3 regions of the Calidifontibacter terrae genome follow, and region 3 is predicted to be linked to each of the others. Evidence: riboswitches for the same ligand, from Rfam matches in the RefSeq annotation. Region 3 holds a riboswitch; each other region holds the start of a gene.
What was found. Region 3 has a riboswitch for cobalamin ahead of ACYU98_RS01765 (CbtB domain-containing protein). Riboswitches for the same ligand answer to the same signal wherever they lie in the genome.

Region 1 (6,846 bases), on a different contig from region 3:
GCACGGTGAACCAGGGGATGACGCGGCCGTCGGCCAACCGGTGTTCGGCCAAGGCGACCTTTGATTCGGCTGAGCCGACGAAGCCGACCGGGATGCCGACGATGGCGGCCGGGCGAGGGCCGCCGTCGTGGATCCATTCGAGCAGGTGGAACAGCGCGGTGGGAGCGTTGCCGATGGCAACGACGGCTCCCTCCAACTGTTCGCCCCAGAGCGAGACAGCTGCGGCAGCCCGGGTCGTGCCCCATTGCGCTGCCAGGGCTGGAACGCGGGGATCACGCAGCAGGCAGACGACCTCATTATCGGCGGGGAGGCGCGCTCGGGTGATGCCCGAGGCGAGCATCACCGAGTCGGTGAAAATCGTTGCGCCAGAACGCAATGCGTTGCTGGCCGCGGCCACCACATCGGGTGCGGCGGCGACAGATCCCACCAGCTCGGGATCTCCAGCCGCGTGGATGACTCGGGCCACCACAGGCTCGACACCAGCGGCGAATCCCCTCAGATCGGTTCGCTCGCGGATAGTGGCGAACGACCGGCGATAGATCTCGGCACCGTCGGTCAGGTAGTCGTATCGGCGTTGTGGCGGGTTCATGCCTGGCTCCGGATGTCGTCAGCGGTGAGCGGTTCGAGGACGTCGATGTAGGGCCCGGTCGGGTGGCCGCATCGGCGCTCGCAGCCGGACACGTGAACGGGCGGACCGCCCGGGGCGATGTCGAGCGCGGCGCGGCGGGTCAGGTCGAGGGTGTGGATGGTGGTGCGGCCGCACCACGGCGCCCCAACGCAGGAGGTGAGTCTTGCCCAGGGCGACTCGCCGGTGATGAATCCCGTTGGTTCGGAACGGGTTCCGATGACCACGGAGCGCCACGGGGTGATCGTCACGTGATCGGCGAGCGTCGCCAAGGCTGTTGCGTGGTTGTGGTCGAGCATCCCGAGGGGCACCCCGGCGATGAGGGCGTCGCCGTATCGACCGGGCAGCAACGGGTGGGCAACCGGGCGCGGCGAGGGCTCGAGTCCGGCGAAGATCGGGTGGCCCGCCGGCAGGTCGCGGACGTTCCACGCGCGCTCGTCGCGCGGGGTGCGGACGAACGTACGGGCTCGGTCCAGGAGTGCCCCGACGGCGTCGGCGGAGGAGCAATCGGTGGCGTGGTCGCCGACGTGCAGGGTGCCGGAGCCAGCGTCGTAGGCGAGGTCCCACGGGGTGGCCAGGACGCCGAATTCGCGCGCATCAGTGGGGGCACTGTCCGCGAGCGCGAACAGCCAGCGGCCTGGAAGGTCGGCCAATTCCGGATCTGCACACAGGCCGTGGTCGAGTTCGGCCACCATCGATCGCAGCCCGGGAGCTAGGGGGTCGGCGACGATGTTTCGCACCCGTTCGTGGCTTGCCGAGGGAAGCAAACCTGTGTCCTCAACGGCCTGAATCAGGCTCTCCGGCAACGGATTCGGCAGAGCGCGCAGTTGCAGGTTCCCGCGCGAGGTCAGCTGGACGACCGGCGCGCCGAACTCGGCGGCAATCTCCGTCAGGCGGGTCAGAACCTCGGTCGCGATGAACCCTCCGGGAACCCGCAGCCGGATGATCACGCCGTCGGCCGCGACAAAGGGGCGCAGCAAGCCGGGGCAACGGTCGCCGCCGGTTCGTGCGGCGACCGGGCACGCGGTGGGGGCGGGTTCGGTCACGCGGCGAGGATACGCAGTCGGCTCGCGGCGGAAAGTGGTCGCTGTGACAGAGCGGGGCTCCGAAAGTGGTCGCTATAGCGACGAAAAAGCTTTACTACGGGCGTAGGGGGGTGGCGGGCTCGTGGCGCCCGGGTAGGGTCGCCGATGGCAGCTGAACACGGAACCCGGTGTGAATCCGGGACGGTCGCGCCACTGTGAGGCTCTCGAGCCGAGTCAGGAACGTGTCAGTTGCCGGCCGTGCCCATCCGGGCCGGTCCCAGATCGTTCCGGGGCGCGGACCCCGCGAAGGAGCCGAGCCGATGGCGCGCATCGCCCTGCTGTCCACGTCCGACACCGACCTGCTCAGCGCTCGCGCGAGCGGCGCCGACTTCACCTGGGCCAATCCGGCCCGCGGGCCGATCGGGCCGGCTCTCGAGGACGCCGACATCGTGATCGCCCGCATCCTGGGCAGTCCCCTGGACGTCACTGACGAGATCCGCGCCTTGCAGCAGCCGCTGGTCGTTCTCGGCGGCGAACTCACACCGAACGCCGCGATGATGGAATTGTCGCAGCGTGTGCCGGTCGGGGTCGTACACCAGGCCCACGACTACCTCGTCAACGGCGGACCCGACAACCTGCGCAACCTGCATGCATTTCTCTCGGACAGCCTGCTGCTGACCGGCGACGCCGCCGAGCCGCCGCAGGAACTGCCGACCTGGGGAGTCCTCGACCGCCCGGAGGGGGAGGGGCCGCGCGTTGGCGTGCTCTTCTACCGCGCGCAATATGCCGCCGGGAACACGTCGTACGCCCACGCGCTCTGCGACGCGATCGACGCCGCGGGTGGCCGCGGAGTGCCGATCTTTGCCGCTTCGCTGCGGGATGCGCCGCAGGATCTGCTGGACCAACTCGGCACCCTCGATGCCCTCGTCACGACTGTTCTCGCGGCCGGTGGCAGCAAGCCGGCCCACGCCCAAGCCGGCGAGGATGACGAGAGTTGGGACGTCAAACCGCTCGCCGATCTGGACATCCCGATCATCCAGGGCCTCTGCCTCACCTGGAGCCGCGCCGACTGGGCTGACTCCGACGACGGCATGTCGCCACTGGATGTGGCGACCCAGGTCGCAGTGCCCGAGTTCGATGGTCGACTGATCTCGGTTGCGTTCTCGTTCAAAGAGATTGACGCCGACGGGCTGCCGGATTACGTCGCCGACCCAGAGCGCTGCGCCCGTGTTGCGGGTATTGCGGTGAACCACGCCCGGCTGCGCCACACCCCGGTCGAGCAGCGGAAAATCGCGGTGCTGCTGTCGGCCTATCCGACCAAACACTCGCGGATCGGCAACGCGGTCGGCCTCGACACCCCGGTCTCGACCATCCGGCTGCTGCGCGCGATGCGGGAGGCCGGCTACGACGTCGGCGACGCGATCCCCGGCCTCGGCGAGATCGAGCCCAAGGACGGCGAATCGCTCGACACCACGGCCGGGAACACGCTGGTGCATGCGCTGATCGCGGCCGGCGGTCAGGATCCGGACTGGCTCACCCAACAGCAGGTCAGCGACGCGCAGGTGCGCATCCCGGCAGCCCGTTATCGCCAATGGTTCGACGCGCTGCCGGAAGACCTGCGCACCGCGATGACTGGGGCGTGGGGTGAGGCGCCCGGCAACCTCTACGTCGACAACGACGAAATCGTCTGCGCCGCAATCAAGTCCGGCAACATCGTGATCCTGGTGCAGCCGCCACGCGGGTTCGGCGAGAACCCGATCGCGATCTATCACGACCCCGACCTGCCGCTGACTCATCACTATCTGGCGACCTATCGCTGGATCGAGGAGGAGTTCGGCGCTCACGCGGTGGTCCACATGGGCAAACACGGCAACCTCGAGTGGCTGCCCGGCAAGAACCTGGCGATGTCGGCTAGCTGCGGAACAGACGCCGCGCTGGGTTCGCTGCCGCTGATCTACCCGTTCCTGGTCAACGACCCGGGCGAGGGAACGCAGGCCAAACGCCGCGCGCACGCCACGGTGGTCGATCACCTCGTGCCGCCGATGGCGCGGGCGGAGTCGTACGGCGACATCGCTCGCCTCGAGCAGTTGCTGGACGAATACGGCAACGTCAGCGCGATGGACCCGGCCAAGGCGCCGGCGTTGCGCGGCGAGATCTGGACCCTGCTGCAGGCGGCCAAGTTGCATGAGGATCTCGGCATCGCCGAGAGGCCCGACGACGAGACCTTCGACGACTTCGTGATGCACGTCGACAGCTGGCTCTGCGAGATCAAGGACTCTCAGATCCGCGATGGTCTGCACGTTCTCGGCCAGGCGCCCGAAGGCGAGGAGCTGATCAACCTCACGCTCGCCATCCTGCGCGCCGGTCAGACTTTCGGCGGCAAGGGCGACGGGGTTCCCGGGCTGCGCGTTGCCCTCGGCCTGGCCGAAGACGCCCCCGCGAAGGAAACCGACCGAATCGAGCAACTCGCCCGCGACCTGGTGACCGCCGCAGCCGCCCACGACTGGCACCCCGACGCGGTCGAAAAGATCGTGGAAACCGTTCTCGGACAGGCGAATGCGGGCGTACGGGCGTCGTTGGAGTTTGCTTGTGACGAGGTCGTTCCGCGCTTGGCGCAAACCACGCGGGAGATTCCGATGGTGTTGCACGCGCTCGAGGGTGGTTACGTTCCGGCCGGTCCGTCGGGTTCGCCGTTGCGCGGTCTGGTCAACGTGTTGCCGACCGGCCGCAACTTCTACTCGGTCGACCCCAAAGCGATCCCCTCCCGGCTGGCCTATCAGACCGGTTCAGCGATGGCCGAGTCGTTGCTCGAGCGCTATCACAGCGAGCAGGGCGACTGGCCCGAGTCGGTCGGGTTGTCGGTGTGGGGCACCTCGGCGATGCGGACCAGCGGCGACGACATCGGGGAGGTCTTGGCGCTGCTCGGCGTTCTGCCGCTCTGGGACGAACAGTCCCGCCGGGTCGTCGGCCTCGAACCGCTAGATCTGGCCGAGCTGGGTCGCCCCAGGATCGACGTCACGGTGCGGATCTCCGGCTTCTTCCGGGACGCGTTCCCACACGTGATTGCGATGCTCGACGATGCGGTTGCGCTCGTCGCGGACCTCGACGAGTCCACCGAACAGAACTTCGTCCGGAAACACGCGCAGGCCGACCTGGCTGACCACGGTGACGAACGTCGTTCCCGGACAAGGATCTTCGGCTCGAAACCGGGGTCGTACGGCGCCGGTGTGCTGCAGGTCGTCGAGTCGGGTCAGTGGCGCAGCGACGACGATCTGGCCGAGGTTTACACGGCCTGGGGCGGGTTCGCCTACGGTCGCGGTCTCGACGGGGTGCCCGCGCGCGACGACATGCAAGCCAACTATCGGCGGATCCAGGTCGCCGCGAAGAACATCGACAACCGCGAGTCGGACATCCTCGATTCCGACGACTACTTCCAGTATCACGGCGGCATGGTGGCGACCGTCCGCGCGCTGACCGGCGCCGATCCCCAGGCGTACGTGGGGGATTCGACCTCGCCGGACAACGTTCGGACCCGCACGCTGCAGGAAGAGACGAACCGCGTCTTTCGGGCTCGCGTGGTCAATCCGCGGTGGATCGCCGCGATGCAGCGCCACGGTTACAAGGGCGCCCTCGAACAGGCTGCGACGCTGGACTACCTGTTCGGTTTCGATGCGACAGCTGGCGTGGTTCCGGACTGGATGTACGAGTCGGTTGCGCAGGCTTACGTCACCGACAAGACCAACCAGGAGTTCCTGCGTCAGGCGAACCCGTGGGCGCTGCACGCGATGGTCGAGAAGCTGTCGGAGGCTGCCGACCGCGGCTTGTGGGAGAGCCCCGATCCGGAGTTGATAGAGCAATTGCAGCAGATTTACCTCGACGTCGAAGGCGATCTGGAGGAGTGAGCGACCGCCTGCCACCGCGTCCCACGCCGTTGATCGGCGACCCGAGTTCGGCCCGCGAGCGCGCGGCCGATCCGGCGGGTTGGGCGATGCCGCCGGAGGTCGTCAAGGCGTTGGAGTCGGTGATCGGTGGGCGTCGCGACATTCGCCGATTCCGAGCGGATTCTGTGCCTGATGAGCTGGTACAAAAGGTGCTGGCAGCAGCCCATGCCGCGCCCTCGGTCGGGCACTCGCAGCCCTGGCGGTTCATCGTCGTCCGCGATCCAGCCACCCGGGATCGGGCCGCCCACATGGCCGATCGAGCGCGGTTGCAGCAGGCCCACCTACTCACCGACGAGCGCGCGGCCCGGCTGTTGGACCTCAAACTGGAGGGCGTACGCGAGGCTCCGGTCGGCGTCGTCGTCACCTGCGATCGCCGCGCGCCGTCGGCCGGGGTTCTTGGCCGCGCGACCTTCCCCGACACCGACCTGTGGTCCTGCGCCTGCGCGATTCAGAACCTGTGGCTGACCGCGCGAGCGCTCGGGCTCGGTGTCGGCTGGGTGACGCTGTTCGACCAGGCCGAATTGGGTGAGTTGCTGGGCCTGCCGGAGGGCGTCGTCACCCTCGGTTGGCTGTGTCTCGGCTGGCCCGATGAGCGGCCGCCGTCGCCCGGGCTGGAACGGGCGGCGTGGTCGCGGAAGCTGCCGCTCGATCAGGTCGTGATGTCTGAGGGTTGGGCGGATGTGGCGAGTCCGGCTTCCCACCTGCGCGGTCCGGCCGCCGATCGATTGGTCGGGGCAACTGACGATGCCGACCGGCTGCTGAGTCCGCCGGATGCGCTCGGTGTTCTGGACCGGGCGGTGAATCGAGTGGCTTCCCTTGCAGAGATCGACGGGGCCACGCTGCTGCTGGTCGGCGCGGACCATCCGGTGGTCCGCCACGGCGTGAGTGCGTACGACCCCCGCGTCACCCGCGACGTCCTGACCAGCGCTGTTGCCGGGACGTCGGCCGGGGTTGCCCATGCTCGCGCCGCGGGGTTCGAGACCGTCGTGGTCGACGCCGGTGTCGCGGGTGAGCCGGTCGAGGGTGCGGTGGATGCTCGGCCGCTCGATCCGCGTGGTGACCTGCTGGAGCGCGACGCGCTCACGGTGGCCGATGTCGACCGGTTGTTGGCGCGCGGCCGCTCGTTGGCTGGCGACGGGCTGTTGATTCTGGGGGAAGTGGGAGTCGGCAACACCACGGTGGCGGCGGCGCTCGCCGCCGCGCTGCTCGGGCTGAGTCCAGCCGAGGCCGTCGGGCTCGGGTCGGGCGCTGACGC
Region 2 (6,846 bases), on a different contig from region 3:
CGTTGCCGTTCGGTAACCGAGGGTCAGCCGCGGATGCATCGCGGCAGTTGTCGGCAGCGCGCCGACCATCGGATGCCCGTCGAGCGAGTCAGCCAGATAGAGCAGTCCGGCGCACTCGGCGACCGTCGGCAGTCCGTTCGCGATCTCTTCGCGCACCTGCGCGAGAAGCGTCGTGTTGGCGGCGAGGTCGCTCACATGGGACTCCGGGAACCCGCCTCCGAGGTAGAGACCGCGGGTGTTCGGCGGAAGCGTGGCGTCGATCGCAGGGTCGAAGATCACGGCCTCGCAGCCGGCTGCTTCGAGCAGTTCGGTGGTTTCGGCGTAGCGGAAGGTGAAGGCGCGGCCACCGGCGATGGCGATGACGGGGCGGGTGCGTTGCGCTGTGTCGGCACCGGGTTTGGACACGCCCTCGGCTAACGCCTCGGTCGGCTCAACCAACGGGGTGGAGATCGGTTCGACCGACGGCGTGGGCGACCACGGCGCGCCCGGGACCGGCCCGGCGCTCTCGGCCAACCGGAGCACGGCGGGGAGGTCGATGTGTTCTGCGATCTGTTCGGCGAGTCGGTCGAGGGCGGCGACTGCATCCGTACGCTCCGCCGCGGGCACCAGTCCGAGGTGGCGGGAGGGGGCCGAGACGCCGGCGTCGCGGGGCAACACTCCGAGGACTGGGACCCCCACCTGCTCGACCGCGCGCCTGGCCTCCTGTGCGTGGCGCGGGCTGCCGGATTTGTTGAGGATGACCCCGCCGATTCGTACGTCCGGATCGTGGTCGGCGAGTCCACGCACGATCGCGCCGACCGTCCGCGAGGCGGATGAGATGTCCACGACCAGCAGAACGGGGGAGTCGGTGAGGGAGGCGACATGGGCTGTCGAGGCGAAGCCGTCGCTGCCCAGGCGGCCGTCGAACAGGCCCATCACACCCTCGATCACCCCGACGTCCGCATCGTGAAAACCGTTGAGCAACAACGGGTTGATCAGACGGGGCGAGGTGAGGAAGGGGTCGAGATTCCGCCCCGGACGGCTGGTCGCGAGCGCGTGGTAGCCGGGGTCGATGTAGTCCGGGCCGACCTTGAAGCCGGCCACCGAGTGACCTTGCCGCCGCAGCGCAGCCATCAAGCCGACAGCAACAGTGGTCTTGCCCTGACCCGATGCGGTCGCGGCGATGACGACCCGCGGGTGGTTCACCACTCGATGCCTCGCTGCCCCTTCTGACCGCGGTCGAAGGGGTGGGCGATCTTGGTCATCTCGGTCGCGAGGTCGGCGATCTCGAGCAATCGCGGATGCGGATCGCGCCCGGTGATGACGACATGTTGGTGCCCCGGCCGGTTGGTCAGCGTGTCGACGACGTCATCGATGTCGAGCCAGCCCCACTTGAGCAGGTAGGTGAACTCGTCGAGCACGTACAGCGTGTGGGTCTGCGCGTTCAGGCGGCGCTTGATCTCGGCCCAGCCCTCCTGCGCGTCGCGGGCGTGGTCCGCCTCGGTGCCCGCACGTCGCGACCAGGACCACCCCGAACCCATCTTGTTCCACTCGATCGGACCGCCCTCACCGGTGTCACGGTGCACTCGATCGAGCGCGTCCAGCGCCGCCTGCTCACCGATCTTCCACTTCGCCGACTTCACGAACTGGAAGACCCCGATCGACCACCCCTGATTCCACCCGCGCAGCGCGAGCCCGAACGCGGCCGTCGACTTCCCCTTGCCGGCGCCGCCGTGGACGATCAGTAGCGGCTGATTGCGGCGCTGCTTGGTGGTCAGGCCGTCGTTTGCCTCGACCGGCGTCTGCCCTTGCGCCATCAGGCTGCCTTTCCGGCGGGGGTGGTGTTTCGGCGTACGACATCAACGAGGCCGGCGGCGGCCAACTCCTCGACGGGCACGTGTTCAGCGCCCATCCGTTGAGCGATCCCGGCAGCCAATCCCATTCGGAACCGGCCCGATTCGCAGTCGACGACCACGGCATCGACCCCGGTTGCCGACCACTGGTCGGCAATCGCCCGCGCGCGAGCGAGGGCGTCCTTGCCGGCGGTCGCGCGGCCGTCGGTGACCAGGACGAGCAGCGGTCGGCGGCGTGGGTCGCGAATTCGCTCCAACTGCAGCGTTTGCGCGGCTTTGGTCAGGCCTTCGGCCAACGGGGTACGTCCGCCGTGGGGTAGGTCGGTCAGGCAACGCGCCGCGGCCTCGACCGAGGAAGTCGGCGGGAGGAGCAACTGCGCGTCTGCGCCGCGGAAACTGATGACGCCGACCCGATCGCGTCGCTGGTAGGCATCCATCAGCAGGCTGAGAACGGCCGTCTTGACCTCCTCCATCCGGCGCCGCGCACCCATCGACCCGGACGCATCGACCACGATCAGGACCAGGTTCGACTCACGTCCCTGGGTCACCCGACGGCGTACGTCGGTCGACTCGAAGCGCAGGGTTCCGTCGGCTCGACCGCGGCTGCGCTGGTGCGGCGCTGCGGCGAAAACCGTTGCAGGAACGTGGATTCGGCCGACTGCGCGACCCGTCGCGCCGATGGTGTGGCCGTCCGTAGTGAACGCCTTGCTGCGTCGCCCCGCGGCTCCGCGACCAACGCCGCGAACCCGGAACGTACGGGGTTTGTAGGGCTGCCCGGCGCGGGCGACGCCGGCTGTGGAGGCCCCTTGTTCGGCGGGCTGTTCGGGCTCATCAGCTGTCGAGGTGTCCGCCGACTCCGCCGGTGGGTCGGTGGGCCCGTTCGTCGAGTCGTCCGAACCCTGCGAGTCGTCCGAACGCGGCGAGCCGTCGGGGCCGGCCGAGTCGTCCGGCTCTTCGCTCCCGGGCGGCGGATCCTGCGGGTCGTCCGGCTCATCGTTCAGCAGCTGCTCGAGCAACTCCTCGTCGAGCCCCGGGGCATCGAACGGATTGCGCCGCCGCCGGTGTGGCAGCGCCAGTTTCGCGGCCACCCGGATGTCGTCCTTGGTGACTTCGTCCCGGCCGGCCCAGGCGGCGTGGGCCCGGGCCGCCCGCGCGGTCACGATGTCGGCCCGCATTCCATCGACATCGAACCCCGCGCAGACGCGGGCGATCGTCGACAGCGCCCGGTCGGTGAGACGTACGTCCGCCAAGCGGGCCGTCGCGGTCCGCAACCGCTCGCGCAGATCCTCCTGCGCCTCCTCGAAGCGGGCGGAGAAAGTGTCGGGGTCGGCGTCGAAGGCCAACCGGCGGCGTACGACCTCGGCCCGCTGCCGCGGATCGCGCGACGCGGCGACCTCGACGGTCAGGCCGAACCGGTCCAGCAACTGCGGCCGCAGTTCGCCTTCCTCGGGATTCATCGTTCCGACCAGCGTGACGCTGGCGGCGTGGGAGACCGAAACCCCTTCGCGCTCAACGGTGTTGCGACCCATCGCCGCGGCGTCGAGGAGCACATCGACAAGGTGGTCGTGGAGCAGGTTGACCTCGTCGACGTAAAGGATCCCGCGGTGTGCCTGAGCCAGGAGGCCAGGCTCGAAGCTGGTCTGACCGGTGCTGAGCGCTTTGCCGAGATCGAGCGATCCGACGACGCGGTCCTCGCCGGCGCCCACCGGCAGTTCGACCAGGCGAGCGGGTCGACGATGCGCCGCTCCGGTGTGGGGAGCGTCGGGGCAGGTCGGGTCCGGACGAGCCGGATCACAGCCGAACCGGCAGCCATCGAGCACCGCTTGGTCGGGCAGAACGGCGGTCAGCGCGCGCACCATGGTCGACTTCGCGGTGCCCTTCTCGCCGCGTACGAGCACCCCGCCGACCTGCGGCGAAACGGTGGTGAGGACAAGCGCGAGAGCCATGTCGTCTGAGCCGACGATGGCCGCAAAAGGGAACTGCGACAAAGGATTCAACCTCCCGGCGAGTGACCACGCTCGCCCGTAGTGGTGACCCGACCGGGATCGGTCGGATCGACACGTACGACGTCCTGGCTTGCCGGCGACCTCAGGGTCGGCGACTCACAGTGGCGGGACCGCTCCGGAATTTCACCGGTATTCCTCGTCGTGCCGCTCGCATTCTGGCACAGCGATGGTCGGTCAGCCGGGGCGGTTCGCGGGCGGGGTCGACCGGGAGGAGTAGAGGTGGGACTCCACGAACTCGCCCGCGGTCAGCGCCCTGCCGACCAGGATCACCGCCGCCTGCCGCAGCGCGTGGCCCTCGACCTGGTTGGCGATGTCGGCGAGGGTGCCGCGCAGGACCAGTTCGTCGGGGGTGCTCACCTGGGAGCCGACGACGACCGGGCAGTCGGCGCCGTAGAACGGGATGAGTTCTTCGGCGATGCGCCGGGTGTGGCGGATCGCGAGGTGCAGGACGAGTGTCGCGCCCGTGGCGGCGTAGGCCTGCAGCGATTCGCCGGGCGGCATTTTGGTCGAATCTCGTTGAGCGCGAGTGAGAACGACCGATTGGGCAACCTCGGGCACCGTCAGTTCGCGACCGATCAGGGCAGCCGCGGCGGCATAGGCGGGCACCCCCGGGCAGACGTCCCAGGCGATGCCGAGGGCGTCGAGCCGACGGGTCTGCTCGGCGATCGCGGAGTAGACGCTGGGGTCGCCGGAGCAGAGGCGGGCGACGTCCTTCCCGGCCGCATCGGTTCGTTGGATGACGTCGATGATCGCGTCGAGATTGAGGTGCTGGGTGTCGACCAGGTCCGCGTCCTCGGGGCAGTGGCTCAGAACTTCGGCGTCGAGGTAGGTGCCGGCATAGAGACACACCGGGCTGGCGGCGAGCAGGTTCACCGCGCGCAGGGTGAGCAGGTCGGCAGCGCCCGGGCCAGCGCCGATGAAGTGAACGGTCATGCTTCCTTCTTCGTATTCCATTGCACAACAGCCCGATTCGGCTGCCACGAGAGGTAGCTGCCAAGCGGCTGTGCTTGTTCGACAGTGATCCTGGTCAGCTCGCCGCCATACCTTCGGTGGCCCGCGAGCAGGATCGCCTCGGTCTCCAGGGTGACTGCGTGGGCGACCAGTCGGCCGTTCGGTCGAAGGTGAGTCCAGGCCGTCTCGAGGAGATCTTGGGTGAGCCCGCCCCCGACGAAGATCGCATCAGGTTCACCGTCGAGCGGCTCGGTGACGTCCTGTTCGAGGACCGTCAACAGATCATCGACGCCGGCGAGTCCGGCGTTGCGCCGCACCCTCGCGGCGCGCTTCGTATTCCGCTCGACGCTGACGCATCGCCCACCGGCCAAGCACCACTCGACACCGACCGAGCCCGACCCCGCGCCGAGGTCCCAGAGCAGCTGTCCGGGGTGCGGTCGCAACCGGGCAAGGGCGCTCGCTCGTAGGTCGCGCTTGGTGATCTGACCGTCGGTGTCGTACGAGCTTTCGGCGCGTCCCGCCGCGCGACCTGGGAGGTCGGCGCTCGCCGGGACGGCGACTGCGCAGGTGACCAGATCGGGGGTCGGAGTGTCGTCCCAGCGGTCGGCCGTAGCGATCCGGGAACCCTCGCGCGGGCCGCCAAGGTGCCACCAGGCGGTGAGAGTCGCATCGCCGATTCCGTTGTTGCGCAGGAGTTCTGCGAGTTCTGCTGGGCTGCTGCCGGCTGAGCAGAGCACAATCAATCGCGCGCCCGGCGCGAGGTGGCGGATCACCCGGCCGAGGGAGCGGCCCACCGTGGTCACGACGGTGGTCGACTCGGCCGACCAACCCATGCGGGCTCGTACGAGAGTGTCCGTGGAGACCGCAGGATGAATCCGCAAGCGGTCTGCCCCGAGGAGCTCGATCAGCGTCGTGCCGATGCCGGAACGGAGCGGATCGCCGCTGGCGAGCAGCACTGTTCCGTCCGGGAGCGCGTCGATGAAGACGGCCAGCTGGGGTCGCAGCGGGGAGGGCCAGGTTGTTCGCCGCTGGTTGCTCGCCGCATCCGCCGCCGGGATCAGGTCGAGGTGACGCTGACCGCCGACGACGGCCGGCGCGTCGAGCACCAACTGCTGCAAGTGGATCGGCAGATCGGCGAATCCGGACTCGCCGATGCCTACGACCTCGATCACCCGGCTCACTGTAGGTCCGCCCCCCAACTACGCCCGTAGTAAAGGTTTTTCGTCGTAATAGCGACCACTTTCTGAGGGCTCACGACTCGTCAACGTAGCGAGGCGTCCACACGTGTCCACCCGCGCCGACCCGGGTGGAGCTCGCACCGACGATCACCAAACACTTCATGTCGACGATGCCGGGATCGAATTCGCCGAGCGTGGTGATCGTGGTGGACTCCTGCGCGCGACCGATGTCGCGGGCGATGACCACGACAGTCTGCGGATCGCGTACGGCGAGAAGCTCCTCGCGCGCAGCGAAAAGTTGGTCGGGGCGACTGCGGGAGCGCGGGTTGTAGAGCGCGACGACCAGGTCGGCCTCCGCCGCCGCGCGCAGTCGCTGAGCCACGACAGACCATGGCTTGAGCCGGTCGGACAGCGAAATGATCGCGAAGTCCGCGCCAAGCGGTGCGCCAACCCTTGCCGCTGCGGCCTGGGCTGCGGACACCCCCGGATGCACCTCCACCGGCACGTCCGCATAGCCGTCCTCGACGGCTTCGAAGACGGCCGAGGCCATTCCGAAAACCCCTGCATCTCCGCCGGAAACCACCGCGACGTCGGCGCCAGCGCGGGCGAGAGCAAGGGCGTGGCGGGCGCGATCGACCTCCACCGTGTTGCCGCTCGCGTGTCGAGTCAGCCCCGCGCGCTGCGGAACGCGATCGACGTACGGCGCGTAGCCGATGACGTGGTCAACCCCCGCGAGGATGTCGCTCACGTCAGGAGTGAGCCACCGGTCCGGACCCGGCCCCAGGCCGACGACATGCACGGTTCCACGTGAATCACTTTGCCGGGCAACGGGTTCCGGAGCCTGACGCCCGGCCGAGTCGGCGCGTCGGTCGAGCCCGG
Region 3 (6,846 bases):
ACGTCGTGAGCCGGCAGCCGAGCAGCGCACTGCTGATCGCCAAGCAGGAGGGCAGCAGCCTGCGCTCCCTCGGGGTCCGGCAGACCTTCAACGGCGGCTGGCAGGCCGAGGACGGACCCAACAGTGTCCTGGCGGTCGTTGCACCACCCGACGCCGACGCGACTTTCGTGTTTGGTGCCGGTACCTCGCCCCGTGTGGGGTCCACGGTGCCGCCCGGCCCGTTGCCCGTGGTGCTCCCCGACGGCAGCACCGCGGTCCTGACGCAGACCATCCGCTCGACAGGAGCCACGCCGACCGTCGTGGGCTATCGCCGCGCCGACGGTTCGTACGTCGGCTACGGCGGCGGGGTCAGCGGCGTGCGTTTCGCGGGCACGGAGGTCGTGGTGTCTCCCAAAACCCAGCAGGTCTGGAGCGGGACCGCCGATCGCAGCGTCGCGACCTCGTCGCCGTACGAGGTCAGCGGCCTGCCGGCGACCGGCGCGACGATCGACTGCATCATCGGCGAGGTGGCCGGCTCATCCCCCACCCCCGGGTGTACGGCGATCCTGATCCCCGCAGACCAGACCGGCCGCATCACCACGCTGGCGACCGGGGTCCAAACCCAAGAGATGGCCATTCCGAGCACGTCGTGGAAGGTCGCTTTCGGAGTGCGAGTCGCTGGTTCAACCGGCAAACCGTTGATCGCCTACGGCTAGGCGATCACTCGTCATCCCAGGACGACGCGGCACGGCCGGCTCCCTGGGCGGCCGCGTCGCACTCTGCCAACGCCTCGCGCGCGATCTCGCGCTGGTTGGGAGTGCCGACCCGTTCGGCCCACTGTTCGGCCTGCTCGAAATGCTGGCGTGCGACGTCGAACTCTTGGGCGTCGAAGTGGTCCCAGCCGAGGTTGTTGTGCAGCGAGATCAACCAACGCTGGGTCAGCAGATCGCCGTTCTCGGCGAGCCCGATCCCCTGCTCGGCCCAGTCCTCGGCATGGTTGCGGTCGGCGATAGCGAGCATGTGCAGGGCGTCGACCTCCAGGAAGGTCAGCCCGGCCTGCTGGGCATTGGCGCGAGCCTGATGGAACAGAGGGACAGCCAATACGCGGTCGCCGCTGCTGTTCGCGATCCGTCCCTCTTCCAATGCGACGCGGGTGAGCACCACTGCAGCGCCATCGGTGACCGTCGCCAGCTCCGCCCGGGCGTCGGCGTAACGCTCCATCAGTCCCAGGGCCCGAGCCACCTGGGTGGTGAGCTCGGCGCGTTCGGAGGCATCAGTGGTCGCATCGCGGGCCGCGCTCAGCCGGCGCAGGGACTGCTCCGGGTCACCGAAGTCCCACAGCTGTGCGAGCTTTTCTTGATCGAGCATCGTCACTCCTTCACCGCACGTACGAACGGCCGAATCGTGCTTAAGAACACCTCCGGCAGCTGGGAGTGCGGCCAATGACCGGACCCTTTCAGCGTGACCAGTCTGGTGTGTGGAAAGAGTTCGCGCATGGTCTCGGCGTACTTCGGTTTCACATAGGACGATGCACCACCGACGATCCACAGAACCGGACCGCCGTACGTCGCTCCCGGCGGCAGTTCGTTGCCGGGCCAGCCGCCGAGCTGGTCAAGGGACTTCGCGATCAGGTTCAGGTTGGCCGCCCACCGCCATCCCTCGCCGGCGCGCCGCAGGTTCTGCAGCAGGAACGATCGAACGCTCGGGTCGTCGACCCACTCTTTCGCGAATTCGTCGGCATCGGCGCGGGTGTGGACCTGGTCCAGCGGCATCGCCAGCATCCCGGTGACATAGTCCTTGAACGAGGTCAGCCCGTGGTAGTCAACCGGCGAGATGTCGACGACGATCAGCGCCCTGACCAGCTCGGGCTCGAGGAGGGCCAACAGCATCGCCGTCTTGCCACCCATGGAGTGGCCGAGCACTATCCAGGGCTCCGTCGAAATCGAACGGAGCTGCGCCGCAACGGTTTTCGCCATCTCGATATATGAGAGCGACTCGGTCCAAGGCGACTGCCCGTGATTCGGCAGGTCGACCATCGTGCAGCTGAACTCGCTCGACAGTTCCTTAGCGATCCGGGTCCAGTTCCTGCCCTGACCGAACAGGCCGTGCAGGAAAGCGATGCGCGGACCGCTCTCGCCGATCGTTGTGACGTGCAGCGAATCCATGCCTCGGAGCGTACTGTTCCTGGAATTTGTTGCCGCGCGGGGCCGCTCAGTCCTTCTTCGCGTCCGGCCCGAGGAACTTTTCAAAGCCCTTGGGCAGCTTCAGGTTGCTCATGTCAGGCTCTTCTTGCCCACCGAACGCACTGCCAAATGCCTTGTCGCGGGCCTCGGTCTCGCGCTGGGAGGCTGCAGCCTCTTGCTCCGCCCGCTTGGCCGGGTTGCCCGACTTGCCCTTCTTCTTCACCTGCTGCTTGCCGCGCTTGCCCGGGCCATTGCCCATGCCCGGCATTCCGGGCATCCCCGGAATGCCCGCGCCACCGCCGCGCCGCAGCTGGCGCATCATCTTCTGCGCCTGACCGAAGCGTTCGAGCAACTGGTTGACCTCGGAGACGGTGACCCCGGAACCGCGGGCAACGCGCGCCCGGCGCGAACCGTTGATCGCCTTGGGGTGAGTGCGCTCGAACGGGGTCATCGAGCGCACCATCGCCTCGACCCGGTCGAACTCCTTCTCGTCCAGGGCGTTGAGCTGGTCGCGCATCTGAGCCATCCCGGGCATCATGCCCAGGATCGACTTGAGGTTGCCCATCTTCTTGACGGCCTGCATCTGCTGCAGGAAGTCGTCGAAGGTGAAGTCCTCCTCGTCCATGAACTTCTTGGCCATGGCGGCCGCTTGATCGCGGTCGAACGCTCGCTCGGCCTGCTCGATGAGGGTGAGGACGTCACCCATGTCGAGGATGCGCGAGGCCATGCGGTCGGGGTGGAAGACCTCGATGTCTTTGACACCCTCGCCCAGCGAGGAGAACAGGATCGGCTTGCCGGTGACCGTGGCCACCGAGAGCGCCGCACCACCGCGGGCATCACCGTCGAGCTTGGAGAGCACCACCCCGGTGAAGTCGACGCCCTTGCTGAAAGCCAAGGCGGTCTCGATAGCGGCCTGCCCGATCATCGCGTCAATGACGAAGAGCACCTCGTTGGGCTCAATCGCGTCACGGATATCGCGCGCCTGCTGCATCAGATCCTCGTCGACCGCGAGGCGGCCGGCGGTGTCGACGATCACGACGTCGTACTGGCGAACCTTCGCTTGTCCGATGCCGGCGCGGGCCACCCACACCGGGTCGCCGAAACTGCGCGTTCCTTCACCGGACTCCGTGGTGACGTCGTGGCCACCGGTGTTGCCGCGCTCCGGCGCGAAGCAGGGCACTCCGGCGCGCTCGGCGACGACCTCAAGCTGAGTGACCGCGTTCGGACGCTGCAGGTCGGCGGCGACCAGCAACGGGAAGTGGCCCTGGTCGCGCAGGTGGCGGGCCAACTTGCCGGCGAAGGTCGTCTTTCCCGAACCCTGCAGGCCGGCGAGCATGATGACGGTCGGTCCGGTCTTGGCCAGGTTCAGCCGGCGGGTCTCACCGCCGAGGATGTTGACCAGTTCCTCGTTGACGATCTTGACGACCTGCTGGCCCGGGTTCAGGGCAGCACTGACCTCGGCGCCGGTGGCACGCTCGCGGACACGTCCGGTGAACTCACGGACGACCGGGGTTGCGACGTCGGCGTCAATCAGCGCCAACCGGATGTCCCGGATGGTCGCGTTGATGTCGGACTCGGTCAGACGTCCCTTGCCGCGCAGGTTCTTGAACGTGCCGGTGAGACGGTCGGAAAGACTGGTGAACACCGCACAAGGGTAAACGGTCCGGACCAATCGACTGACCGAGCCGCGACAGTCTTCACCGTCCGGGGCCGCGCACCCTCGCCTCAGCAGCTCATCCATGGTTGACTGCCGGTGCGTCGGACGCGAGGAAGTCGGTGAAAATCCGACACGGTCGCGCCACTGTGAAGGGGATTTCGGTCCCCCAGTCAGGAACTCGTCCCGACGCTTGTTTCTGCCCACGGGGACGCGAGATCCCCCGCCGAAAGGTTCCTTATGACCACCATGCCCACGTCCGCGCCTACCCAGGCAGCCGCGACTCCCGTCGTCACCACCGAGGCGCGCGCCTTCCTCTGGCTCGTCGGCGCAGCCGTCTTCGCCCTCGCCATCTACTACTTCGTCGGTGTCGACCAGGGCGCCTACTCGGTGTTCGGCAGCGACACCCACATCCACGAGTTCGTCCACGACTCCCGGCATTTCCTCGGCTTCCCCTGCCACTGACCCGAGCCGGACGGATAACTCGATATGGAACGCGCACTGATCCTGCGCGGCGCTCTCTCCGGCGCCCTCGCGGGGCTGCTCGCCTTTGCCTTCGCTCGGATCTTCGCGGAGCCACAGATCACCGCCGCCATCAACTACGAAGAGGGCCGGCACGCTGCCCAACACCTCTTGGATAAGGCGGCAGGTGTTCCGACCGCGGCCCACGAACACGACGTGTTCAGCCGTACGCTCCAGGCCAACCTGGGCATCGGCGTCGGCATGATCGCGTTCGGCCTGGCCATGGGCGTCATCTTCGCCGTGACCTACACGATCTGCCTCGGCCGGTTCGGCGGCGTACGCGCCCGCGGCCTGTCGCTGCTGGTGGCGGCTGCCGGGTTTGTGGCCCTCTACCTCGTGCCCTTCATGAAATATCCGGCGAATCCGCCGGCGATCGGTCACGCAGACACCATCCGTACGCGGTCGAACCTCTACCTGTTGATGGTCTTGGTGGCTGCGCTCCTCATGGTCGGAGCAGTCCTGCTCGGTCATTGGTTGCGCCGGCGGCTCGGCCCGTGGAGCTCGGTCGTGGTAGGTGGCCTCGCCTACGCGGTGACGGTCGGCGTCGTGATGGCGATCCTGCCGTCGTACGGCGAACTGGCGGCGAACGTTGCCCATTACGGTCACCACGCGACCGAAACGCCTCTGCCACTGCGCGATTCGAGCGGCACCATCGTCTATCCCGGGTTCCCGGCGGACGTGCTTGCGTCGTTCCGGCTCAATTCAGTCGTGGCGCAAGGGATTCTCTGGGGCGCTATCGGCCTGCTGTTCGCACCGATGGCTGAGCGAGCGTTGGCAGGAGCCGGCACCACCCGTACTCTCTCGACGCCGGCGCGCGACGGCGTGTCACCGGCGTGATCGCTCAGAGCGGTCCCGGTGCACTGAGCGCGTGGGGGCCGTTCTTTGCGCTGGAGGACCTGCGCGACCCGCCCCGGGCACCGTGGGTGGCGTTCACCGACTTCTTGCACGACCCGGCTGCCATCCACGAGCGGGTCGAGGTCGTCCGCGCCCTGCTCGCCACGGGTGCGGGGCGGCCGGTCGAGCAGGTCGAGCCGCAAGTCGCGGCGTCCGTCGTGCACCTCGGTCTGGTGGCCCGGATAATCTCGCCATTCCTTGCGCTCAGCACGGTTGACTCCCCGGTCGTTCCGGTGCCTGCCGATCTGTGGTGGCAGCCCACACCCCACAGCGGCTTCCCGCTCGGGGTGCGCGATCTTGCCGCGGTCCCTGCTGTCGAAGATGCCCAGGAATGGGCGGCGCGCGTGGTCAACGGTTTGCTCCACCCACTCGCGCAGGCCCTCGGCGGTTCGCCAAAGGTGCTCTGGGGAAACACCGCCTCCGCAATCAACGGGACGGTCGCGGCGATCCGGGCGACCCGAGCCGACCTCGCGGAACCACTGCGGGTCCGGGCCGAACTGCTGATCGCGGCGCTGCCGGGCGACACTTCCACGGGCGCGGTCGGCAGCGCCGATTTCCGCCGTCGAAGCTGCTGCCTGATCTATCGCGTCGCCGACGGTCCGGCAGCCGCCATTTGCGGCGATTGCGTCCTGCACGACCGCTGAGAGTGGTCGTAATAACGACCAGAATCCTTTACTACGGGGGTAGTTAGTGGCAGGCGTCGATCACGGCGCCGATCAACCCGGCCGCCTCGTGTGGGTGCACTGGCTCGCCGCTGTCTCGGATGACATAGAACGTGTCGAGGGTCTGGCCGGCATAGGTCGCGACGTGCGCCGAGCGCACCGTGAGTCCCTCGCGCCCGATCGCCAGGCCGATGTCGCGCAACAAGCCCGGCCGGTCCGGACTGCGGACCTCGATCACGGTGGCATCAGCCGAGGCGCCATGCACGATCGTCGCGCGCGGTGGTGGCGACCCGATCGGCTGCAGGACTCGGCGGCGCAGCTCCAACGCCCGCAACGGCGTACGGTCCCCGCCGGCAAGGCGGTGCAGGGCGCGCGCCAGTTCCTCCTCCCGCGGCAGGTCGCCATGGGGCGCCTCAATGGTCCAGACATCGACGGCGATGCCACCGACCGTGTGCAACCGGGCCGACCGAACGAGCAACCCGAAGCTGGCCAGCAGCCCGGCACTGTCGGCGAACAGCCCGAGCCGGTCCCGGTCGCCGAGCACCACTTCCGCGCCACCGGCCGTGGCGGTGATCTGGACGAACGAGGCCCCACCGAGCACCGACGCGGTGACCGCTTCGACCAGCGCGTTGTCCTCGGCAACCGGCTCGGGAGCCGGCAGCACCTCCCCGTCTCGCAACGCGGTCCGCGCGCGGTCGACCAGCTCGGCGACCAGATTCGAGCGCCACGGGGTCCACGCCTTCGGCCCGGCGGCGATCGCGTCGGCCTCGGTGAGCGCCGCCAGTTGTTCCAGCAAGTCGTTCCGACCGTCCACCGCCTGCAACAGCGCAGCGACCGTTCCCGGGTCGGTGGGGTCGCGACGGGTGGCCAACTCCACCAGCGTGAGGTGTTCGCGGACCAACCGCTCCACCACATCGACGTCTTGCGGCGCCATCCCCATCCGCCGCGCAAT

Region 1: it holds a riboswitch for cobalamin, as region 3 does, so the genes downstream of both, cobN (cobaltochelatase subunit CobN) here and ACYU98_RS01765 (CbtB domain-containing protein) in region 3, are expected to answer to the same signal.
Region 2: it holds a riboswitch for cobalamin, as region 3 does, so the genes downstream of both, ACYU98_RS02845 (putative cobaltochelatase) here and ACYU98_RS01765 (CbtB domain-containing protein) in region 3, are expected to answer to the same signal.

The regions. Positions count from the first base shown of each region.
Region 1 is NZ_BAAGZF010000002.1:25,184-32,029, reverse strand. Features, by position in the region: gene ACYU98_RS02825 (precorrin-8X methylmutase) at 1-589, opposite strand, end outside; gene ACYU98_RS02820 (cobalamin biosynthesis protein CobG) at 586-1,671, opposite strand; cobalamin riboswitch at 1,790-1,914, shown strand; gene cobN (cobaltochelatase subunit CobN) at 1,971-5,552, shown strand; gene bluB (5,6-dimethylbenzimidazole synthase) at 5,549-6,846, shown strand, end outside.
Region 2 is NZ_BAAGZF010000002.1:32,803-39,648, reverse strand. Features, by position in the region: gene ACYU98_RS02855 (cobyrinate a,c-diamide synthase) at 1-1,185, opposite strand, end outside; gene cobO (cob(I)yrinic acid a,c-diamide adenosyltransferase) at 1,182-1,796, opposite strand; gene ACYU98_RS02845 (putative cobaltochelatase) at 1,796-3,820, opposite strand; cobalamin riboswitch at 3,819-4,021, opposite strand; gene ACYU98_RS02840 (cobalt-precorrin-4/precorrin-4 C(11)-methyltransferase) at 4,013-4,771, opposite strand; gene cbiE (precorrin-6y C5,15-methyltransferase (decarboxylating) subunit CbiE) at 4,768-5,961, opposite strand; gene ACYU98_RS02830 (precorrin-2 C(20)-methyltransferase) at 6,041-6,846, opposite strand, start outside.
Region 3 is NZ_BAAGZF010000001.1:364,240-371,085, reverse strand. Features, by position in the region: gene ACYU98_RS01785 (hypothetical protein) at 1-695, shown strand, start outside; gene ACYU98_RS01780 (hypothetical protein) at 700-1,347, opposite strand; gene ACYU98_RS01775 (alpha/beta fold hydrolase) at 1,350-2,144, opposite strand; gene ffh (signal recognition particle protein) at 2,191-3,807, opposite strand; adenosylcobalamin (AdoCbl) riboswitch at 3,905-4,052, shown strand; gene ACYU98_RS01765 (CbtB domain-containing protein) at 4,057-4,281, shown strand; gene ACYU98_RS01760 (CbtA family protein) at 4,306-5,175, shown strand; gene ACYU98_RS01755 ((2Fe-2S)-binding protein) at 5,172-5,876, shown strand; gene ACYU98_RS01750 ([protein-PII] uridylyltransferase) at 5,920-6,846, opposite strand, start outside.